3 regions of the Eisenbergiella massiliensis genome follow, and region 2 is predicted to be linked to each of the others. Evidence: a T-box and tRNA genes for the amino acid it is inferred to sense, from the RefSeq annotation. Region 2 holds a T-box; the other regions hold tRNA genes.
What was found. A T-box is a leader RNA that pairs with one kind of tRNA and senses whether it is charged. The one in region 2 lies ahead of proS (proline--tRNA ligase), so its partner is inferred to be a tRNA-Pro.
Positions count from the first base shown of each region.

Region 1: it has a tRNA-Pro gene. The T-box ahead of proS (proline--tRNA ligase) is inferred to sense a tRNA for this amino acid. The anticodon was not compared.
Region 3: it has a tRNA-Pro gene. The T-box ahead of proS (proline--tRNA ligase) is inferred to sense a tRNA for this amino acid. The anticodon was not compared.

Region 1 is NZ_QVLV01000001.1:22,060-28,771, reverse strand. It holds gene DXC51_RS00100 (complex I subunit 5 family protein) at 1-1,468, shown strand, start outside; gene DXC51_RS00095 (AAA family ATPase) at 1,531-2,790, shown strand; gene glgX (glycogen debranching protein GlgX) at 2,863-5,061, opposite strand; tRNA gene DXC51_RS00085 (tRNA-Pro) at 5,328-5,401, opposite strand; gene DXC51_RS00080 (YyaL domain-containing protein) at 5,570-6,712, shown strand, end outside.
Region 2 is NZ_QVLV01000001.1:317,603-324,314, forward strand. It holds gene DXC51_RS29870 (ABC transporter ATP-binding protein) at 1-862, shown strand, start outside; gene DXC51_RS01315 (Rpn family recombination-promoting nuclease/putative transposase) at 1,206-2,090, shown strand; T-box leader at 2,441-2,726, shown strand; gene proS (proline--tRNA ligase) at 2,865-4,295, shown strand; gene DXC51_RS01330 (acetate kinase) at 4,885-6,081, shown strand; gene DXC51_RS01335 (DUF5058 family protein) at 6,188-6,712, shown strand, end outside.
Region 3 is NZ_QVLV01000008.1:173,504-180,215, forward strand. It holds gene DXC51_RS13645 (methyl-accepting chemotaxis protein) at 1-812, shown strand, start outside; gene DXC51_RS13655 (hypothetical protein) at 1,626-1,862, shown strand; gene DXC51_RS13660 (LytR/AlgR family response regulator transcription factor) at 2,143-2,631, shown strand; gene DXC51_RS13665 (LytTR family DNA-binding domain-containing protein) at 2,650-2,865, shown strand; gene DXC51_RS13675 (sensor histidine kinase) at 3,065-4,129, shown strand; tRNA gene DXC51_RS13680 (tRNA-Pro) at 4,372-4,444, shown strand; gene DXC51_RS13685 (GNAT family N-acetyltransferase) at 4,527-4,850, opposite strand; gene DXC51_RS13690 (SGNH/GDSL hydrolase family protein) at 4,986-5,561, shown strand; gene DXC51_RS13695 (flavodoxin domain-containing protein) at 5,579-6,076, opposite strand; gene DXC51_RS13700 (hypothetical protein) at 6,221-6,640, opposite strand; gene DXC51_RS13705 (TetR/AcrR family transcriptional regulator) at 6,644-6,712, opposite strand, start outside.

The DNA.
Region 1 (6,712 bases), 300 kb from region 2:
TCTTACCAAGGCGGGGATTTTCGGTGTCCTGGTGGTCAGCTGCAGCCTTCTGCAGTTTGATGTGAGATGGGGTGCGCTCATTCTGTTCCTGGGCGTCCTGACCATGTTTACAGGGGCGCTGCTGGCTTTGTTTTCTGTGAACCTGAAACGGACGCTGGCCTGCTCCTCCGTATCCCAAATCGGTTTTATCCTGATTGGCATCGGCATGCAGGGACTGCTGGGGGAAGAAGGAAGCCTGGCAATCCGGGGCAGCCTGCTCCATATGGTAAACCACTCGCTGATTAAGCTGGTTCTGTTTATGGCGGCCGGCGTAGTGTTCATGAACCTTCATAAACTGAATCTGAATGAAATCAGAGGGTTTGGCAGGAAAAAACCTCTTTTAAATGCCTGCTTTCTCATGGGGGCGCTGGGAATCGGCGGCGTGCCGCTGTGGAACGGCTACACCAGCAAAACGCTGCTTCATGAATCCATCGTGGAATACCGGCTCCTGCTGGCATCGGCAAATGCGGGCGTGCCGGCGGGCGGCGCCCATGCGTCCCAGGCTGTGGCAGAGCTTTCCCGTGCAGGAATTGCAGGCAGTCCGGCGGCGGGCAGTGTGCTTTCCTTCTTTACAGGCCCTTTATGGATGGGGATTGTGGAATGGGTCTTTTTAATCAGCGGCGGGCTGACTGTGGCTTATATGCTGAAGCTGTATATTTGCCTGTTTCTGGAGAAGAATGCTGATAAAGACAGGCAGAAGGAATTCGAGGGTATGGAGCGCTATATGAATGGAATCAGCAGCTTCGCCCTGGCAGGCAGCGCCGTGCTGCTTCCCCTGCTGGGACTTCTGCCCCATCTGATTACCGACCGACTGGCGGATATGTCCTCCGCATTTCTGAATGCGCAGCAGCCGGAGGCTGTGGTGGCCTATTTCTCTCTCGTAAACCTGAAGGGCGCGGGCATCTCCCTTATCATCGGGATCCTGCTGTACCTGACAGTGGTGCGTAAGTGGATGCTGTGTGTGAGAGAAGGACAGTCGGTTTACGTTGATCGCTGGCCTTCCTGGCTGGATCTGGAGGACAGGATTTACCGTCCGGTGCTGCAAAAGCTCCTTCCCCTGTTGTTCGGAAGTATCTGCCGCATCGCAGACAGGCTGGTGGACTCTTTAGTGGTACTGCTGAGAAAGACTATATACAGAGACAGTAAAATACCCCATGAATTAAAGGAGGGAACAGCGCTTACCCATATCGTGGGAAGCGTGCTTGACGGTGTGACGGATTACTTCAACCACCCGGATGCCACGGAAGAGGAGCTGGCGGAGGAGGAGTATATCCGGCAGCATATGGATGGTAAGTATGAGCATAAGCTGGCTATGGTACATGATGATCTGCAGGAGAACGGGACGATTATCAGGAGGAGTCTTTCCTTTGGGCTGTTTCTGGCGTGCTTTGGGTTGCTGCTGACGTTGTTGTATATGTTGATTGACTGAAGATATGTTGGAGAATTATATTTATACTGATATCATTTTATCAGTGCTGCAGGAGGAAAATAATGAAGCTATCTTTAAAAAATATAGGTAAAATAGAAACAGCTTCAGTTGAAATCAACGGGATTACAGTGATAGCTGGTGAAAATAATACCGGGAAGAGTACTGTTGGCCGGGCGCTTTTTGCAGTATTCAATAGTTTTTATAATATTCAAAAACAGATTGAGTCTGAACGAGTGCAAAATATCGAGAATCTAATCGATATGATGTATCGAAATGTGACCAACCGATATACCCGCAGATTTGACAGCGGGGAGATCGCACAAAAAATTGTTGCGCAAATTTATTTATATAAGGACGATACCGAGGCTGTTAAAGATATAATTGTAAAAACCATTCTTCAATATGATGAGAATTTTGAAAAGCACATTGGTGATAACAGTATTGATGAATATATCGTAAGAATTAAAGATGGGTTAAATGTCGCGGACCTTGATATTTTTAAATCTGTGCTTGAAAAAAAGCTGGATGCTGAATTTGCCGGAGAGGTCAACAATATTTTTACGGATAAAACAGGTGAGATCGTTCTTTCCATCAAAGATACAAATATTATTGTCACAATTGAAGATAATGCCGTTAAAAGTGTCGTCGGAAAAATTGACCTTCATACACAAACAGTTTATATTGATGATCCGTTTGTAATAGATGAGGTTCGGTACACCTATGGAATTGACAACAGTTCTTTGGATCATCGTGGATATTTACGAGAAAAGCTCAATAAGGAAAATAATGCAAATCTTATTGATGAAATTATCGCCAGCAATAAATTGGATAATATATATCGAAAAATATCAACGGTTATCAGCGGGGATATTGTTAAAAATAAGCGTTCCGGCCTGGGTTATCAGCGAAAGAACACCGATAAGGTCCTTGATGTAAAGAATCTTTCCACCGGATTTAAAACCTTTGCTATTCTTAAAACACTGTTGATGAACGGCACTATAGAATATAATGGTACGATTATTCTGGATGAACCGGAAATTCACCTGCATCCGGAATGGCAGCTTTTGTTTGCTGAACTTATTGTATTAATTCAGAAGGAGTTTGGCGTACACATTCTCTTGAATACACATAGCCCATATTTTTTAAATGCTATAGAAGTTTATGCGGTTAAGTATGGAATAAATGACAGATGTAAGTATTATCTGGCAAGTTCTCAGGATGATATCTCAACTATCGGGGATGTGACAAATAATATTGAGTTAATCTATAGCAAGTTAGCCAGACCTCTGCAGGAACTGGAGAATGAGAGAGGCCGTTTATGATAGATTTATAAAAAGTCAAATGGATGCGTGATTTTATCCATTTGACTTTTTATTTTTATTGAAAAAACTAACTCAATTCCTGTCCCTCACCACACACACAAGTACCGATCTGGGATTCATAACATACACACTTTTATCCAGAATCTCTTCCTCGGTAATCACCGACATATCCCCACGTCCGGTATCGACAGCGGGAATCCAGTATTTTGAAGAAGGCAGCGCAGGCAGTTCTATTTGCAGAGGCTTCCAGAAGGTATTGATCCCCAGGTAAACGATATCATCCCGTCCCGTGGAATCGATTCCTGAAAACATGACACCCAAAAACCTGGTATCCCATACATAGCTGCTGTCCCAGGCCTTTATGCAGTGCAGGCTCATGGGAGGAAAACCGCAGCTGCAGGGCGCGGTATTTCCCCGGATGACGGAGTGCTGCTGGCGGAAGGCTATCATATACCGGAAAAATTCAAAAATTTCTTTGTTTTTTTCCAGCAAAGACCAGTCCAGCCAGGATATTTCATTATCCTGGCAGTAGGAATTGTTGTTTCCAAACTGCGTGTTTCCGAATTCATCACCGGCAAGGAACATGGGGGTCCCCCGGCTGCACATAAGAACGGCGCAGGCATTTTTTATCATGCGGAAACGCAGATCCATGATTTCTTCATTGTTTGTCGGGCCTTCATAACCGCAGTTCCAGCTCCGGTTATCATCGGCGCCGTCCGTATTGTTCCAGCCATTTGCCTCATTATGTTTGGTACTATAGGAATAGAGATCATACAATGTAAATCCATCGTGGCAGGTCAGAAAGTTGACGGAAGCATTATAACCCCGCTTATCCGGGGGATATAGGTCCGGGGAACCCATAATGCGCTGTGCGGCGGCAGCAGCGTAACCCTCGTCCCCCTTCAGAAAGCTTCTGATATCATCCCTGTATTTTCCATTCCATTCCGCCCAGCGGTTCCAGGATGGGAAGGAGCCAACCTGATAAAGCCCTCCCGCATCCCAGGCCTCCGCAATCAGATCCACATTTCCCAGGATGGGATCATAGGCCAGGCTTTCCAGAAGCGGCGGCCTGCTCATTGGCGCCGCGTCCTCGCTCCTTCCCAGAATAGACGCCAGATCAAAACGGAAACCATCCACCCGGTAATTAATGACCCAGTACCGCAGACAGTCCAGAATCATCTGCCGGACAATGGGATGATTGCAGTTAAGCGTATTGCCGCAGCCGCTGAAGTTATAATAATGGCCATCCGGTGTGAGCATGTAATAAATATTATTATCCAGGCCTTTAAATGAAAAGTAGGGTCCCAATTCATTTCCTTCCGCCGTATGGTTGAATACTACATCAAGAATGACTTCGATTCCATTTTCATTCAGGGCCTTTATGAGCTTTTTCAGTTCCAGCCCTTCCTGATTATATTCGATCTGGGCAGTATAGCTGGTATTCGGCGCAAAAAAGCATACCGGGTTATAGCCCCAGTAATCCAGCAGCTTCCGGCCGTTTACCTCTCTGCAGCCGTTCATTTCATCAAATTCAAAAATCGGCATCAGCTCCACCGCATTGATTCCCAGTTCTTTCAGATAGGGGATTTTTTCCATAAGACCTGCAAAGGTTCCGGGATTGTGCACTCCGGAGGAGGAATGCCTGGTAAAGCCCCTCACATGCAGCTCGTAAATAATATTATCCTTCATGGGAATCAGAGGCTGTTTGCTGTTTCCCCAGTCAAAGTTATTTCTCACGACACGGGATTTATACTGGCAGTTCTGCGTACAGGGAAGGTGGATGCCCCATTCGCTCTGCCCGGTAACGGCCTTTGCATAAGGGTCAAGAATATATTTTGTCTTATCGTAAATAAGGCCTTTCTCCGGCTGATAGGGGCCGTCCAGACGGTAAGCATACTCAAACTCATCAATTTTCAGACCAAAGACGATCATGGAAAAAACATTGCCGATCCGGTAGTGTTCCGGAAAAGGAATACTTGCGAATGGCTCTGAGGATTTCCGGTGGAATAAAAGAAGCTCACAGGAGGTGGCGCCGTGGGAGGCCAGCGTAAAGTTTACCCCTCCGGGCAGCGCTGAAGCTCCATTCACCTCATAAAAGCCGGGCCGCACATCATAGCCGTTGATTTTATCCAAAGGCTTCAGATTGGACGATATTTCTTCGCCAGTGATGCTTTCCAGCAGATAAGCGGAACCGGGCTGGGCGGTAGTGATAAGTGGTGTATTTTCATGCGGCGGGAACTGCGGATCTGTGGATTGGGATATGTTTTTCATAGACGGTACCTCCCGGTGGTGGGGTGTTGGGGAATTTATTATCGGGTGTAAATATATGCCGCTGTTTCAGGGTTAAAAAAGCTACCGGTGGCAATAAGGATGACGCGCCGGCCGAAATGCGGTAACTATTGGGATATTAGTATTATATCCTTTACAGGGATGTTCTACAACCGATAAATATAAAACGAAATTTTTATAAAATGATTAAAAAGGTAATGAATAACAAAAACCCTTGAAAACAATAAGTTTTCAAGGGTTTTCTGTAGTCGAAGCGACGTGATTCGAACACGCGACCTCTGCGTCCCGAACGCAGCGCTCTACCAAACTGAGCCACGCTTCGAACTAGACTTTATCAAGCCCTTCAATAATACAAAATATAGAGGAAAATGTCAATGGGTTTTTTGAAATATCTTTTAATTGGCTGATATGGATAATAGACAAGCCATGGGTTGCTGTTGCCAAAGCGGAAGGACGTATTTATTTACTGGAAGGAAAGGGAAGGATGGCCATGCATGACATAGTCCGCATGGAGTATACAAAGCTGCACAGCAGGGCTGAGTATAAAAAAAGCCTTCAGGAGGCAGGCGCCGCCATCATACGCTCCTGCATTGATCTGAACTGGAATAACGAATGGCAGGCCTATACAGACATGTCCTGCTGTCCTCCACAAAAGCCTGATTTAAAGGCATGGCGTCCGGTTTATGAAATAGGATGGACGGGAATCGCGGAGCTGGCATGCCCGTTTATTATGGGAGAAAAGCTGCTTGGACTTCCGAAAAATTATTTTGAAAAGGCCAGGAACGGCTGGGAGTTATTTGACCAGATCGCAGATGCTTTCCATGAAGAATCCGGATTGCTGAATGATCTCGTGGCTCCTGTGGATGAGAGCGGTTCCCTGGTTAATGGCTGGTGGATTTGGTATCATATTGCAGAAGACTGCCACTGCGCGTATAATAACGGCAAAGCGGTTCATGAAATGCTTAAAACGGCAGAGTTTTTACATAACAGGGGAGAAGCATACCCTGAGCACTGGCTGTCGGTATGCTTAAAGGTACTGGATACTATAATTGCGCTTCAGAGAGAAGACGGAAATTATGGCTACACCTATAGCCATAATGAGAAAAAGGTGCTGGATTGGGATGGATTTGCAGGCTGCTGGTTCCTCCCCTGTATGGTTTATGCATATCGCCTGACCGGTGAAGAAAAGTATCTGGATTCTGCCAGAAAAGCGGAAACATTTTACTCAAAATATGTGTTGGATTTGAATTGCTACGGAACACCAATGGATACCTGGAAGGCTGTGGATGAAGAGGGGAATCTTGCATTCGTCAGGGGAACCCGTCTGTTATATGAAACAACAGGTGAGAAAAAATATCTGGAGCATCTGGAAGCCGGAGCCTGCTATGAATATTTATGGCGGTACGGGTATGCTTCAAGGCCGGAAAATGATCCGCTGAAGGATGGCTGGAATTCATGCGGCGGTTCCATAACAAGTATTTCCAATCCTCACATTCATCCCATGGGAGTTATAATCGACGGTGACTTGCGGTATCTGGCGGCGGCAACAGGAGATGAATATCACAGAATGCGTGCCGATGACAGTACGGCCTGGATGATGCAGAATCTTGAATTGTATCCGGAAAAGAGCGGA
Region 2 (6,712 bases):
TCTTGATTCCAGGCCTGTGAAATATCAGGGCAGCATTCCTGTGGAAAAAAGGGATGACAATGAATTTGAAATAGAATTCAGGGATGTGAGCTTCAGGTATCCTGGTTCCTCAGATTGGGCGCTGCGGCATCTTTCCCTGAAGCTGCGGATTGGTGAGCATCTTGCCGTAGTCGGGAGAAACGGCAGCGGCAAAACAACTTTTATCAAGCTTCTCTGCCGTCTGTATGATCCCACGGAGGGAGAAATCCTTCTGAACGGAATCGATATCCGTAAATATAATTATGAGGAATATCTGGAACTGTTTTCCGTGGTATTCCAGGATTTCCGGCTGTTTTCTTTTTCACTGGGACAGAATGTGGCTGCGGCTGTGGACATAGACCGGGAAAGGGCGGCGTCCAGCCTGGGGCAGATCGGCTTCGGGGACAGGCTGAAGGAAATGGCCAGAGGGCTTGATACGCCTTTATACCGGGATTTTGATAAGGATGGTGTGGAGATATCGGGCGGGGAGGCGCAGAAGATTGCGCTGGCCAGGGCCTTATATAAGGATGCGCCCTTTATTATCCTGGATGAGCCGACGGCTGCGCTTGATCCTATTGCAGAATATGAGATTTATTCGGGTTTTGAAAAGCTGGTGGGCGGCAAGAGCGCCGTTTATATTTCCCACCGCCTTTCCTCCTGCCGGTTCTGCGATGATATTGCAGTCTTTGAGGAAGGACGATTGGTCCAGAGGGGCGGACATGAGGAGCTACTGGCCGGGGAAGACAGTCTGTATGCACGTTTGTGGAACGCGCAGGCGCAGTACTACGCAGAGCATACGGAGGAAGAGGATACGCTTGGAATGGAACCGGTATATGTCTCATAAGGAAGAAGGTGGAAAACAGAAATCCGGCTGTCCTGAAATTTGAATTTCAGATAGCCGGATTGTTTTTTTCCGGACTGTTACAGTTTTTAACAACATTTTTTGGACGGTTTTAAAAAATACTTCTTAAACAACCAGCTTGTATAGGAAGGGGATTTCTGTTATAGTAACTTCATCGGGAAAAGTCACTTTCCCTAATTATTCTTATATCATATTTTTTAACGGCATTTCGCCAAAAGTTTCATTAACCAGCTGAAAAAAGATTGAGAGATACGGAAAGAATGCGTATAATAATATCAGAAGATCACTCTTTCCATCCTTTCCGTATTGGAAAGGAGTGCAGAGAGTGAAGATAATATCACCCAAATACGATTATTGCGCAAAGGAGCTTTTCCGGAATGAGGTAGTGCGCAACCATTTTTTAAGCGATATACTGGAAATACCAGTGGAGGAAATACGCTCCTCCCGGCTGCTGAATACGTTTTTGTGGAAGCGGTACCGCGGCCAGAAGCAGGGGATTCTGGATGTGCTGATTGAGCTTAACAATAATATCAAAATTAATATTGAAATCCAGGTAAAGGCCAGCGCCGACTGGGACAAACGGCAGATGTTTTATCTTGCAAAGATCTTTACGGCGGAGGCGAATAAGGGGGAAGATTATTCCCGGCTCAGGCGCTGCGTGGCCATCAGTATCCTGGATTTCAACCTGAGTGACGGCCCGGAATACCACACCGTATATCTTTTCAGGGACAAAAACGGAATCCCATACTCCGATATGATGGAGATACATACGCTGGAATTAAGGAAGAACCTGGTGGGACAGAATCGGATGAATGACTGGATTCGTCTGTTTAATGCGGAAAGCGAGGAGGATTTGGATATGATAAAGACAGAAAATGCAGGGATTCTTGAAGCAATTCGTGAGGTGAAGGTTATGAGTCTGAGCAAGCGGCTGCGCGCCCATTATGAAGCGCATATGAAGGATGTACGGGACCGGAAGGCGAGGGAGAAGTATGTGCGCCAGGAGGGCGAAAAAGAAGGGTTCGAAAAGGGGCTGCAGAAAGGGATAAATGAGGGGATAGAAAAAGGGATAGAGATTTTTATCTCAGATAATCTGGAAGAAGGAAAAAGCAGACAGCAGATTATTGAAAAGCTGGTAAAAAGATTTGGGCTGTCGGAAAATGACGCCATAATGCTTGTAGAAAAACATATGGAAGGATTGAAAATGTAAGGTAACAGTTCAGGCAGGTTTGCGCATTCACTGCGCAAACCGTGAGAAAACATAATGCCAGCAGGCATCCGCCCCTCGCCAAAGGCGACTTATCATGGGCGGATGCAGTAACAGTTCGGCCGAAGGCTGAACTGTTGTTACTGTTCACTCCGTGACCAGCAACTGTATAAATCCATTAAAAATTGCCTGCGGCAATGGGATTTATACACTCTTGAATCACTTTCTTACGTACTGTGCAGTAAATGCACAGTACTGAGTGAACAGTAACCTGAACTGTTACAATGCAAGATTGAAAATACCCTAAATGCTTGACAAAACCCAGCATTTCGCCTAATATCAATACGTATACAGATTTGGCAAAGAAGAGGAAAAGTAAGCTGTAAGCTTTTCAGCAGAGAGAAAACCACAGGTGGAAGGTTTTTGTAAAGCGGCGGCCCAACCGGCCTCGGAGCCTTATGCGAAAGAAAGACATGCCGTGAAGAGTTGTTTTTAAGTGACTGTGTGGGAAACGGACAGTTACATTTTGGGCATATGCTTTCCCCAAGCATAACGTAAATCCGGCGTTAACGGAGCAGTTGAGAGAATACGCGAAGGCGTATTAAACAGGGTGGTACCGCCGGTTTTCCGGTCCCTTTGTCCAGGTTTTGGGAATCTGGGCGGGGATGGAAAACGGCGGTTTTTTTGACGGCAGAATCCGGACAGGCGCCGGAATGCATGCTGTGAAGGAACTGAACCGTAAAAGCAAATACAATTGTAAGAAAAGGAGAAGAAGAAATGGCTGACAAGAAACTGGTGGAAGCAATAACTTCCATGGATGAAGATTTTGCCCAATGGTACACCGACGTAGTAAAGAAAGCGGAGCTGATCGATTATACCAGCGTAAAGGGCTGCATGGTTATCAAACCGGCAGGCTACGCTATCTGGGAGCTGATCCAGAAACAGCTGGACGAGAGATTTAAGGCAACCGGCGTGGAGAACGTATATCTTCCCATGTTCATACCGGAAAGCCTGCTGCAGAAGGAAAAGGATCATGTGGAGGGCTTTGCGCCCGAGGTAGCATGGGTAACCCACGGAGGGCTTCAGCCGTTGCAGGAGCGCCTGTGCGTGCGTCCTACCTCAGAAACCCTTTTCTGTGATTTTTATAAAAATGACATTCATTCCTACAGAGATCTCCCGAAGGTATATAACCAGTGGTGCTCCGTTGTCCGCTGGGAGAAGGAAACCAGGCCGTTCCTGCGTTCCCGCGAATTCCTCTGGCAGGAGGGACATACCGCCCATGCCACTATGGAGGAAGCGGAGGAGCGCACGATTCAGATGCTGAACATTTATGCGGACTTCTGCGAGCAGGTTCTGGCCATGCCCGTAATTAAGGGACGTAAGACGGATAAGGAAAAATTCGCAGGTGCGGAATCCACCTACACTATCGAAGCGCTGATGCATGACGGAAAAGCGCTGCAGTCAGGGACAAGCCATAATTTCGGAGACGGCTTTGCGAAAGCGTTCGGCATCCAGTTTACGGACAGAGACAATACATTGAAATACGTTTACCAGACCTCCTGGGGAATGACCACCCGTCTGATTGGTGCAATCATCATGGTACACGGTGACAATTCCGGGCTGGTACTGCCGCCCAAAGTAGCGCCCACCCAGATCATGATCATCCCTATCCAGCAGAAGAAGGAAGGCGTTCTGGATACCGCTTACCAGCTCAGGGACAGACTGAGCAACTTCCGCGTAAAGGTGGATGATTCCGATAAGAGCCCCGGATGGAAATTCTCCGAGCAGGAAATGCGCGGCATCCCGATCCGTGTGGAAATCGGTCCTAAGGATATCGAGGCAGGAAAGTGCGTCATCTGCCGCAGGGATACCAGGGAAAAGATTGAAGTTGCCCTGGACGAGCTGGAAGCAAAAGCAGGGGAGCTTCTGGAGCAGATCCAGAAGGACATGCTGGAACGCGCCCGCGCCCACAGGGATTCCCATACCTATACGGCACGGAATATGGAGGAGCTGGAGGAAATACTGAACAGCAAGCCCGGCTTCGTAAAGGCTATGTGGTGCGGCGATCAGGCCTGCGAGGATACCATTAAGGAAAAATTTGCAGCAACCAGCCGCTGTATGCCCTTTGAACAGGAGCAGATTTCCGATACATGTGTCTGCTGCGGAAAACCGGCCAAAAAGATGGTTTACTGGGGAAGAGCATATTAATTTTAAAATTTTATAAATAGGCAGCTGCAGACTGCCTCCTATGATAAAAGCTGGAGGAGGGAATAATATATTTCCATTCTCCGGCTTTTTCAGTCTGAAATTTGCAGCAGACAGGGAGCATGGCGGCAGCAGATAATTAATATATTAATTGCATCATATACGGTATATTTGATTTCTATCGATTATGCGATAATCTTTTGTCGTTGTTTACTTTGGTGAAGTGCTGAAGTATAATGAAATGGAAGAAGGAAAGAATTCTTACTTCCGAGGAATATATAACATATATTAGTACCCATTGTGAACATATCACTTTGGAAGAGCCTTATAAGTCAGCCTTTTACGCGGGAATTAAGAAAGCAATTATGGAAAATGATGATAAGATTGTAATTATTGATACAATACCTCTGTATTTAGTACAGAAGCCGCAATAACCAAGTCAGGAAACGGTAACAGGAGAATGCAACAGCTGTAAGGAGGTGTTTTACATAATTCCCATCCTGAAAAAAGTATGATAGAATACTCTCATAGGCTCTGGGGCAAAGGCAGGCTTAAAGGCCCGCGGAAATAAACTGTAGGAGGACATTGGAAGATGAAGGTTTTGGTTATTAACTGCGGCAGTTCATCCCTGAAATATCAGCTGATTGACAGCGAAAGGGAAGAGGTGCTTGCAAAAGGACTCTGTGAAAGAATCGGCATTGACGGCAGCAACATCGCCCATCAGCCGGCCGGCGGGGAAAAGGTGAAGGAAGAGGCGGCAATGCCTGATCATACAGCGGCAGTCAAGCTGGTTATCAGTAAGCTTACGGACGAAAAGGTGGGAGTCATCCGTTCCCTGACGGAAATTGACGCCGTAGGGCACCGTATGGTGCATGGAGGAGAGAATTTCTCCGGTTCCGTAATCATCAATGAAGAGGTAATTAAGGCCATTGAGGACTGCAATGATCTGGCGCCGTTACATAATCCGGCCAATCTTATCGGCGTGAGATCCTGCCAGGCAATTATGCCGGGTGTTCCGATGGTGGCGGTATTCGACACAGCCTTCCATCAGACCATGCCGGAAAAAGCATACCTGTACGGCCTTCCCTACGATTATTATAAGAAATATAAAATCAGACGCTACGGCTTCCATGGGACCAGCCACGATTTTGTATCAAAAAGAGCGGCTGAGATCCTGGGAAAAGACAGAAAGGATCTGAAAATCATTGTTTGCCACTTAGGCAACGGCGCATCCGTATCCGCTGTAAAATACGGGGAATCCGTGGACACCTCCATGGGCCTGACACCGCTGGAGGGCCTGATTATGGGAACCCGCAGCGGCGACCTGGATCCCGCCATCATTTCCTTCCTGGCAGAAAAAGAAGGCATGACAGCCTCCCAGGTGATCGATGTATGCAATAAGAAATCGGGCGTGCTGGGACTTTCCGATGGATATTCCAGCGACTTCCGTGATCTGGTCCAGGCCTCTGAAACGGGAAATGAGCAGGCAAAGCATGCGCTGGAGGCTTATGCTTACCGTGTGGGCAAATATATCGGCGCCTATGCGGCGGCTATGAACGGCGTAGATGTGATTGCATTTACCGCCGGCGTAGGCGAGAACAATGCAGAGGTGCGCGCCATGATCGGGGAATATATCGGTTACCTTGGCACCAACATCGATGCGGAAAGAAATAAAGTGCGCGGCGAGGAAATCATCCTTTCTGACGAGGGCAGCAAAGTAGTTACCATGGTGGTTCCCACCAACGAAGAGCTGGCCATCGCCCGTGAAACAGTCAGACTTGTAAAATGAGCATCATGATCTGATGAGAATGAGGGGTGCCATACCGGCGCCCCTTTTCTCTGAAAAAAGAGCAGCGCCGGTAACGCAGCCTGCTCCCTACAAGGAGAACGTATTTATGAACAACGAATATATAGCAAGTGTAAATTCCGGATTCTTTTACCTGCTGGTTGCCGGCGTCCTTCTTTTTATTACGATAATGTGTTTTGTTTATCTGATAAAGAGCTACCGTGCGGGCCTGGCGATCGGAATGGATAAAAAAGTGCTGAAGAGAGCCATTATCTCCAGCGCCACCTTTACGATTCTGCCCAGTATCAGCATCCTGCTGGGCGTCATTGCCCTGAGCGGAACGCTGGGAGTGCCCTTTTCCTGGCTGCGTCTGTCCGTTATCGGAGCGCTCCAGTATGAGCTTAACGTGGCTGAAATAGCAGCGCAGAGCATCGGCCTGTCCGGCCTGAAGCTTTCTGAAATGAGCATGTCGGCCTTTGCAACCATTTCTCTTGTAATGACAATTGGGATTCTGGGAGGCGTAATCTGCTGCATCCTTTTCCTGAAAAAATATCTGGGCAAAATCCAGAAGGCCCCCAAGGCAAAGGCGGAAGGAAAGCCTGGTTTTGGCGACCATGCGACTACCTGCATGTTT
Region 3 (6,712 bases), on a different contig from region 2:
CCATGCATGAGATTAACGTCAGGATGAGCGGGACTTTGCTTCAAATCAGGCAGGCTTCCGCCGAAGTGGCGTCCGGTTCGGAGCAGGTGGCCTCCGGCGCCCAGAGCCTGGCCCGGGGCGCGTCGGAACAGGCTGTTTCCGTAGAAGAGCTTTCCAGTACGATTAGCGGGATATCGGTCCGGGTGGAAGAAAATGCCCGGAATGCAAAACAGGCTAATGTGGAGGCGCAGAAGGTAAAGGCCGGAACACAGGAAAGCAGCAGATATATGGAAGACATGCTGTGTGCAATGATGGAAATAAGCGACAGTTCAAAAGAAATTATAAAAATAATAAAAACGATTGAAGATATTTCCTTTCAGACGAATATCCTTGCCCTGAATGCAGCTGTGGAAGCAGCGCGGGCAGGCGCCCAGGGAAGAGGTTTTTCCGTGGTGGCCGGAGAAATACGGAAATTGGCAAATCAGGCGTCGGCAGCTTCCAAAAATACGGCCGCTTTCATAGAAAAAAATTTGCGGAACATAGAAAATGGGAAAAATACGGCGAACAAAACGGCAGGTGCATTAGCTGAAGCGGTAAGAGGGGTTGACCGGATAACCAATGCGCTTAATACGATTGCCGGGGCATCCGAAGGCCAGGCAGCGGCTGTCCGCCAGGTTATGGAAAGCATGAATGAAATATCCTGTGTTATCCAGTCGAACTCCTCCACGGCGGAGGAGAGCGCGGCTGCAAGCGAGGAGCTTTCTTCCCAGGCGCAGTTATTGAGTTATCTGGCGGAGCAGTTCAAACTGAAGGAATTGCAGGAGTGTATCTGATATGAATATGCAACAGGCGCAGATGATTATCTGCGCCTGTTGTGCCTTTTATATTAAAGAGGCGTATAATAGTAACATTTAGAATGTTTTTATTGCAGGATATTATCTATTGGTATATTGAATGTATATATCTAATGGCGTATAATTTTTCTCAATATAATTTACAGGTAACTACAAATGAGAAAAAATTTATACGTTTTGGAAATTTTACAATATTTTTGCCAGGATAAAGATTTAGTTGAATTTTTCAGTAAAGATGAGATGTTGATAGGATATTGTCCAATTATATACGTACCAAGAGAGTTTTGGTATGTTATTGTGGAATCGGTGGCAGTGGATTTGTTTAAACTGAAGCTGACATGTGATTTTAATAATGGAAGCTGTAATATAAAAACTGACATGGATGGAAGACTGTATCCTTATGCCGGTTTGTTTCACTGATGAACATAGCTTTTCAGGCCAATTACTGCATGTGGCAAATTCTTTTCCGGTTTCCGGGGGAGGCTGCCTGTCCTGAGCTGGAATCATTTCAGAAATATATCTAAAATAGTAAAAATTGAACAATAGAAGAGGAACAGCTAATCTGGGGGAAATTTCAGGTTAGCTGTTTTTTTCTCAAGGAGATTCCTTCAGGCATCTTTTTTTGTGCGGCGTGAACACTTTCGCCTGCCCGCAAAGGAATGGAGGGACTGAGAAAGGAACGTATGCCGATTTCAGCAGTAAAAGGCGCTGTTTTCATCATGCATGGAGGATGCGGGATATTTTTGCATATAATTTTAGTAAGACAGGTGAGTTCACCAGAGTAAAACCGGTATGAATCGGACGGAGCTGTCTGTAAAAGGGACTGTGGTTTGTGAAAATGGTTCTATGTCCCTGGTTTACATTGCGGAAGACGGGACAGAAATACTGGTTTATGACGGAGAAGGCGGAGAAATAGACATCGCAGTTGAAGTATCAAAAGGAAAAGGCAAACTGTACTTTGTCGGCGATAATGCAGTGTATACTTTTTCAATGGAAATAAGCAACCATTGGATTTTATGTTATATGTGACCGTATCCGGCTGGCGGAAATAACGGCAAATAATGATACCCGTATTCATGTATTAGGTACTATGGAAAGCGATATGCTAACAGGCAGCTATTTTGTGGGTTTTGATCTTGAGGGCAGCTATATAGTGACTATTAGTGCGAGACAGCATACCGGTAAATTCAGTATTTGCGCCATAGAAAAAGAGGGATAACGGTATCGGTGAAAATGCTCAAAACCGATATGGCGGCCACAAAATATGCTATAATGAAAGTCATGATACATTTTTTGAGGGAGAAATGGTATGCCAGTATATAATATCGGGATTTGTGACGATGATAAAAATATGTGCTGCGAACTGGAAAGTATGCTGATTGATATTTTTCGGGAATTTAATGTACATGTAGAAATTGAACCCTGGTATTCAGGAGAAACCCTGTGTAAGCATCTTGAAATGGGGAATGCGTTTGACCTTCTCTTTTTAGATATTGAGCTTCTGACGTTGAATGGTGTGGAGGTGGGAAAATTTATCCGTGAAAGCCTGAATGATATTAAAACAAAAATTATTTTCATTTCCTATCATAAAGGGTACGCCATGCAGTTGTTCAGTGTACAACCCCTGGATTTTATCGAGAAACCGTTAGAATATGATGCTGTTAAAAAAGCAGTGGGGATTTTTCTGAAAATAGAGGGCCTGGGGAAGATATTTTTAGAATACCGGAATGGAAATGTGTTTTGTCGTGAATGGTGTGAAAATATTATTTATATTACCAGCGATAACAGAAAAGTTTAGATTGTTGCCTTTCAGGGGATAAAAGAATTTTATGGTAAAATAAAAGCAGTTCTTACCCAACTGCCGCCAAATTTCCTGCAAATCCACCAATCATATGTCATTAACCAGGATTATGTGATTGAATATACATACGAACGGGTAAAAATGTTTAATGGGGATGAACTGAATATCAGCAGACGCTACCGGAACCAGGTCAGAAATCAGATAATTGATAACAGAAGGAGCCAGGGATGAGTATACATGATATTTTGATCGCCGCCGTAACAAATCTCTTCCGTATCTATATTGTCTGGAAGTTTGTCGGTCTTTTTCTTACTGAAAGAAAGGCAGGAAAAAGAACTGAAGTAATCGCTTATGTGATATTTTATGTGATAAGTTTTGGCATGTTTCTGATTTTTCATTATCCAATCGTGAATATTGCCACGAATCTGATATGTCTTTTTTGGTTACCCTTCTTTATGATGGCAGCATCCGCAAGAAAATAACTACAACCGTGCTTATTTACACGATAAATATGGTGAGCGATATTCTCGCAAGCTTCCTTTTCTTTGATTATAAAGTCGGACAGACAACGCCGCAGTTATTTTCTATTGTAACAGTCCTTTTAATCCAAATCTCAGAACTTATTGCTGCACGGCTCCTGGATAATAAAGCGAAACAGGAGTATACGCGGGGGATAAAATACCTTCTTATAATACCGGTATTAAGCATAATAATGCTTTTTATGCTGATTAGCTTTAACCTGAATAACAGATTTCTGCTTGTATGTGAGAGCATGGGAATACTGCTTATTAATATCGTTGTATTTTATTTGTATAATATGCTTATGGAAGTGCATCATCAGCTCCGTGAAAAAGAGATGATGGAGTTAAAGGTAAAAGTTTATTCCAGCCAGTTGGAAACAATCACGCAGACGCAGAAAAAAATCAGGCGGCTGCGGCATGATATGGTCCATCATATTATGCAGCTGTATAGTATGGCTTCGCTTAATAAGAACGCGGAAATGTTGGAATATCTTGATAAAATGGAGCAGGCAATGATAAATCCCAGGGAGCATGTCAGTTCGGGGAATAAGGATATCGATGGTATTCTCAATTTTATGCTGGAGAAAGCGGTATCTATTCTTAAAAAAGTTGATGTTCAGGTCAAAATACCGGAGGATTTGCATACCTGTTCATTTGAGCTGGCGGTTATTCTTGGAAATATTATTGATAATGCGATTGAAGCAGCACGGCAGACGGAGGTTAAATGGCTGTCCCTGCAAATTACCGCGGATAAAGGGATACTTTTTATTCGGGTATCCAATTCATATTGTGGCTGCATTAAGACCTCAGGCAATAAACTTCTAACGTCAAAAGAGGATAAGGAAAACCATGGCCTGGGACTGGATAGCGTAAAGGATATGATTAAAAAGTATAATGGTGATATGAAAATAACCTGCGATAAAAATATATTTACAGTGGATATATTACTTTATCTTACGGTGAAACGTGGCTGAATGATTTTATATTGCTGGTCAGAAAATACCTTTGTGGGAAGCGTTATTTTTTAGAACAGTTATGTTTATATATGAAAGCATTGACGCTTCTTAGGGGCATTTTCATAAGTGACAAAAAATAATAAAAAAATCACAAAACATATTTTTGCAAAAATTAAAAAAACATATTGACAGATTTGGGATTTTTTTGTATACTAACATTCGTCGGTTGGAGCGAAAGCCCGGACGACATAAGAAAGCTTCGGGGTGTGGCTCAGGTGGTAGAGCGCTACTTTAGGGAAGTAGAGGCCGCAAGTTCAAGTCTTGTCACTCCGATGGAAAAAGCCTGGTTTTTACCAGGCTTTTTTGTTGCCCATAAAATGAACGTTGTGCCTTTGCAGTTTATTCCATATACAGATTACGATATTTCAAACCAATAATAAGGGCGCTTCTTGAATAAATAGAAACTGCATTTTTCTGCTGCCATGCGGGAGGCGGAATTAGATTCCACGCAGTCCCACTGTACTGTCAGGTTTTCTTCAGAACAGCTGCTGAGCATATGCTCTGTGAGAAAGGCGGCGATGTCGCGCCTTCTGTACGTTTCTTCCACTTCAATATCCACAGCTATTATATTTTCATATCTTGCGGAGCCGAAAATGATACCAACGATTCTTCCTGCTTTTCGTTTTTTATTGTTTTGGAGTTTCCGGCCACAGCGGAATATTTTTCCGTCTGTACCCATAGCGGTTCTTTCTTTATTTTTATGATGAAAAATATCCTACGGTATATTATGATTAATACATCAGGATTAGTAGAAAAGCATTGGCTTTGTCGGATGAAAATCCGCAGAAAGCCAAAGAAGAGGAGAATACAGGGAATGAGAGTTTTATTTATTGGCAACAGCCACACCTATTTTAATGATATGCCGGAGATTTTTGCGGAGCTTGCAAGAAAGAAAGGGATTGCCTGTGAGGTGACAATGCTCACCCATGGCGGCTGGTTCCTCCATCAGCATCAGAAGGAGCCGGAGGTCAGGTTTAACATTCTTTATGGAAATTATGATTATGTGGTCCTTCAGGAACATGCCCATCCGTTCGGGCCGAAGGAGGACATGCTTGAAGCGGCAAAGTCGATTAATCAATGGATTCAGGAAGCCGGAAGCACACCGGTTGCCTATATGACCTGGGCTGAGAAAACGAATGAAGCCGGACAGCAGAAAATGACGGAGACATACCGGGAAATGGCGGAACAGCTGGGGGCCGTGCTTGCGCCGGTGGGCGAGGAATGGTGGCAGTATAAGCAGGCCCATCCGGAAACGGAAATGTATGCGCCTGACGGCGAGCATGCCTCAGAGACCGGTTCCAGGCTGGCTGCGGAAATCCTGCTGCGGGTAATTCTGGAGCATGACGCGGGGAAAGGCCTTACGGCGGATAGGCCCGCACAGACCGTGTGAATGCGTGGCGGCAGGTATCAGGCCTGCGTCCTGAGAATCCCGCGCAGAAAAGCTTGCGCACCTGCAATGTCACTGGTGTCAGGATGTCCCTTGGCAATCCCGCCGATAAGCTTCCAGGGGCCGAAGGTATCAAACCCTTTACATTGGTAATTCCCCAATACGGTACAGCCATAGCCTTCCAGAAGGGAGGAAAAGGCTGTGCCGTATTTTTTCTGGTTGGCGCCGCTGGTCAGAAGTGTAAAAACCCTGCGGCCCTTCAGCTCCTTTTGGTGAGCCTCCAGGAAAGACTGCATTGAGGCATGGGGCCTGCCCATATAAATGCCGGAGGCCAGGCCGATGAGCTCGTAATGGGAAAGTTCCGGGAGGCAGTTCTCTGACAGAGGCATAACAGCAATGTCAGACAGCTGTGCAGCAGCTTTTTTTACAAGGGTCTCCGTGTTCTGATGATGACTGGAGCAGTACAGGATCAGGCATCTTTTTTTTCGGACTTCAGGGGCCGCTTTTGATTTATTCATTTGGAATTCCTCCTTTGGGGGCGTTTCCATGCGCCGGTCCCATGGAGACAGACGTGCGGAAACAATCAGTGTTTTCATGGGGCATACAGGGGAGCGACACATACAGAGGAGCAGCACATACAAAGGAACAGCACATACGGAGGTTCAAGCCGCAGAAAACAGGCCGATCCAGGTATGAATGAGCGCACATCCAAGCATCATTGCAGATAAAATCCGGTGCTGCTGCAGTTTTCGCCTCTCGTCCCGGCAGGTGTGGCACAGGGTTATCAGGACAAGCATGCACAGAAACAGGCAGCCTCCCGACAGATAGCCTGGCAGCCGTGCCGTCTGGGGCAGCCGCGTCGCCTGGGACAGCCCTGCAGTCTGGGACAACCACATTGCCCGTGGCGTCCGCAGCACGAAAAAAATGTGAACCGGGCAGAGGAGGAAAAGCACGGCGGATAAAGGCTTATGCAGCTTCATAAAAAGCCGGTCTGCTTTTTTCAGGCCGAATTTCCTGGATGCGGCCTTGGCAAGCAGGAGGAGAAAGCATAAAAAGCACAGGATTCCCATAAAAATTCCCATTCGTCAGTCCTCCTTTTTCAGTGAGGTGAGCAGCAGGCGGAAGCCGTACTGCAGAAAGTCCGACCTTTTCAT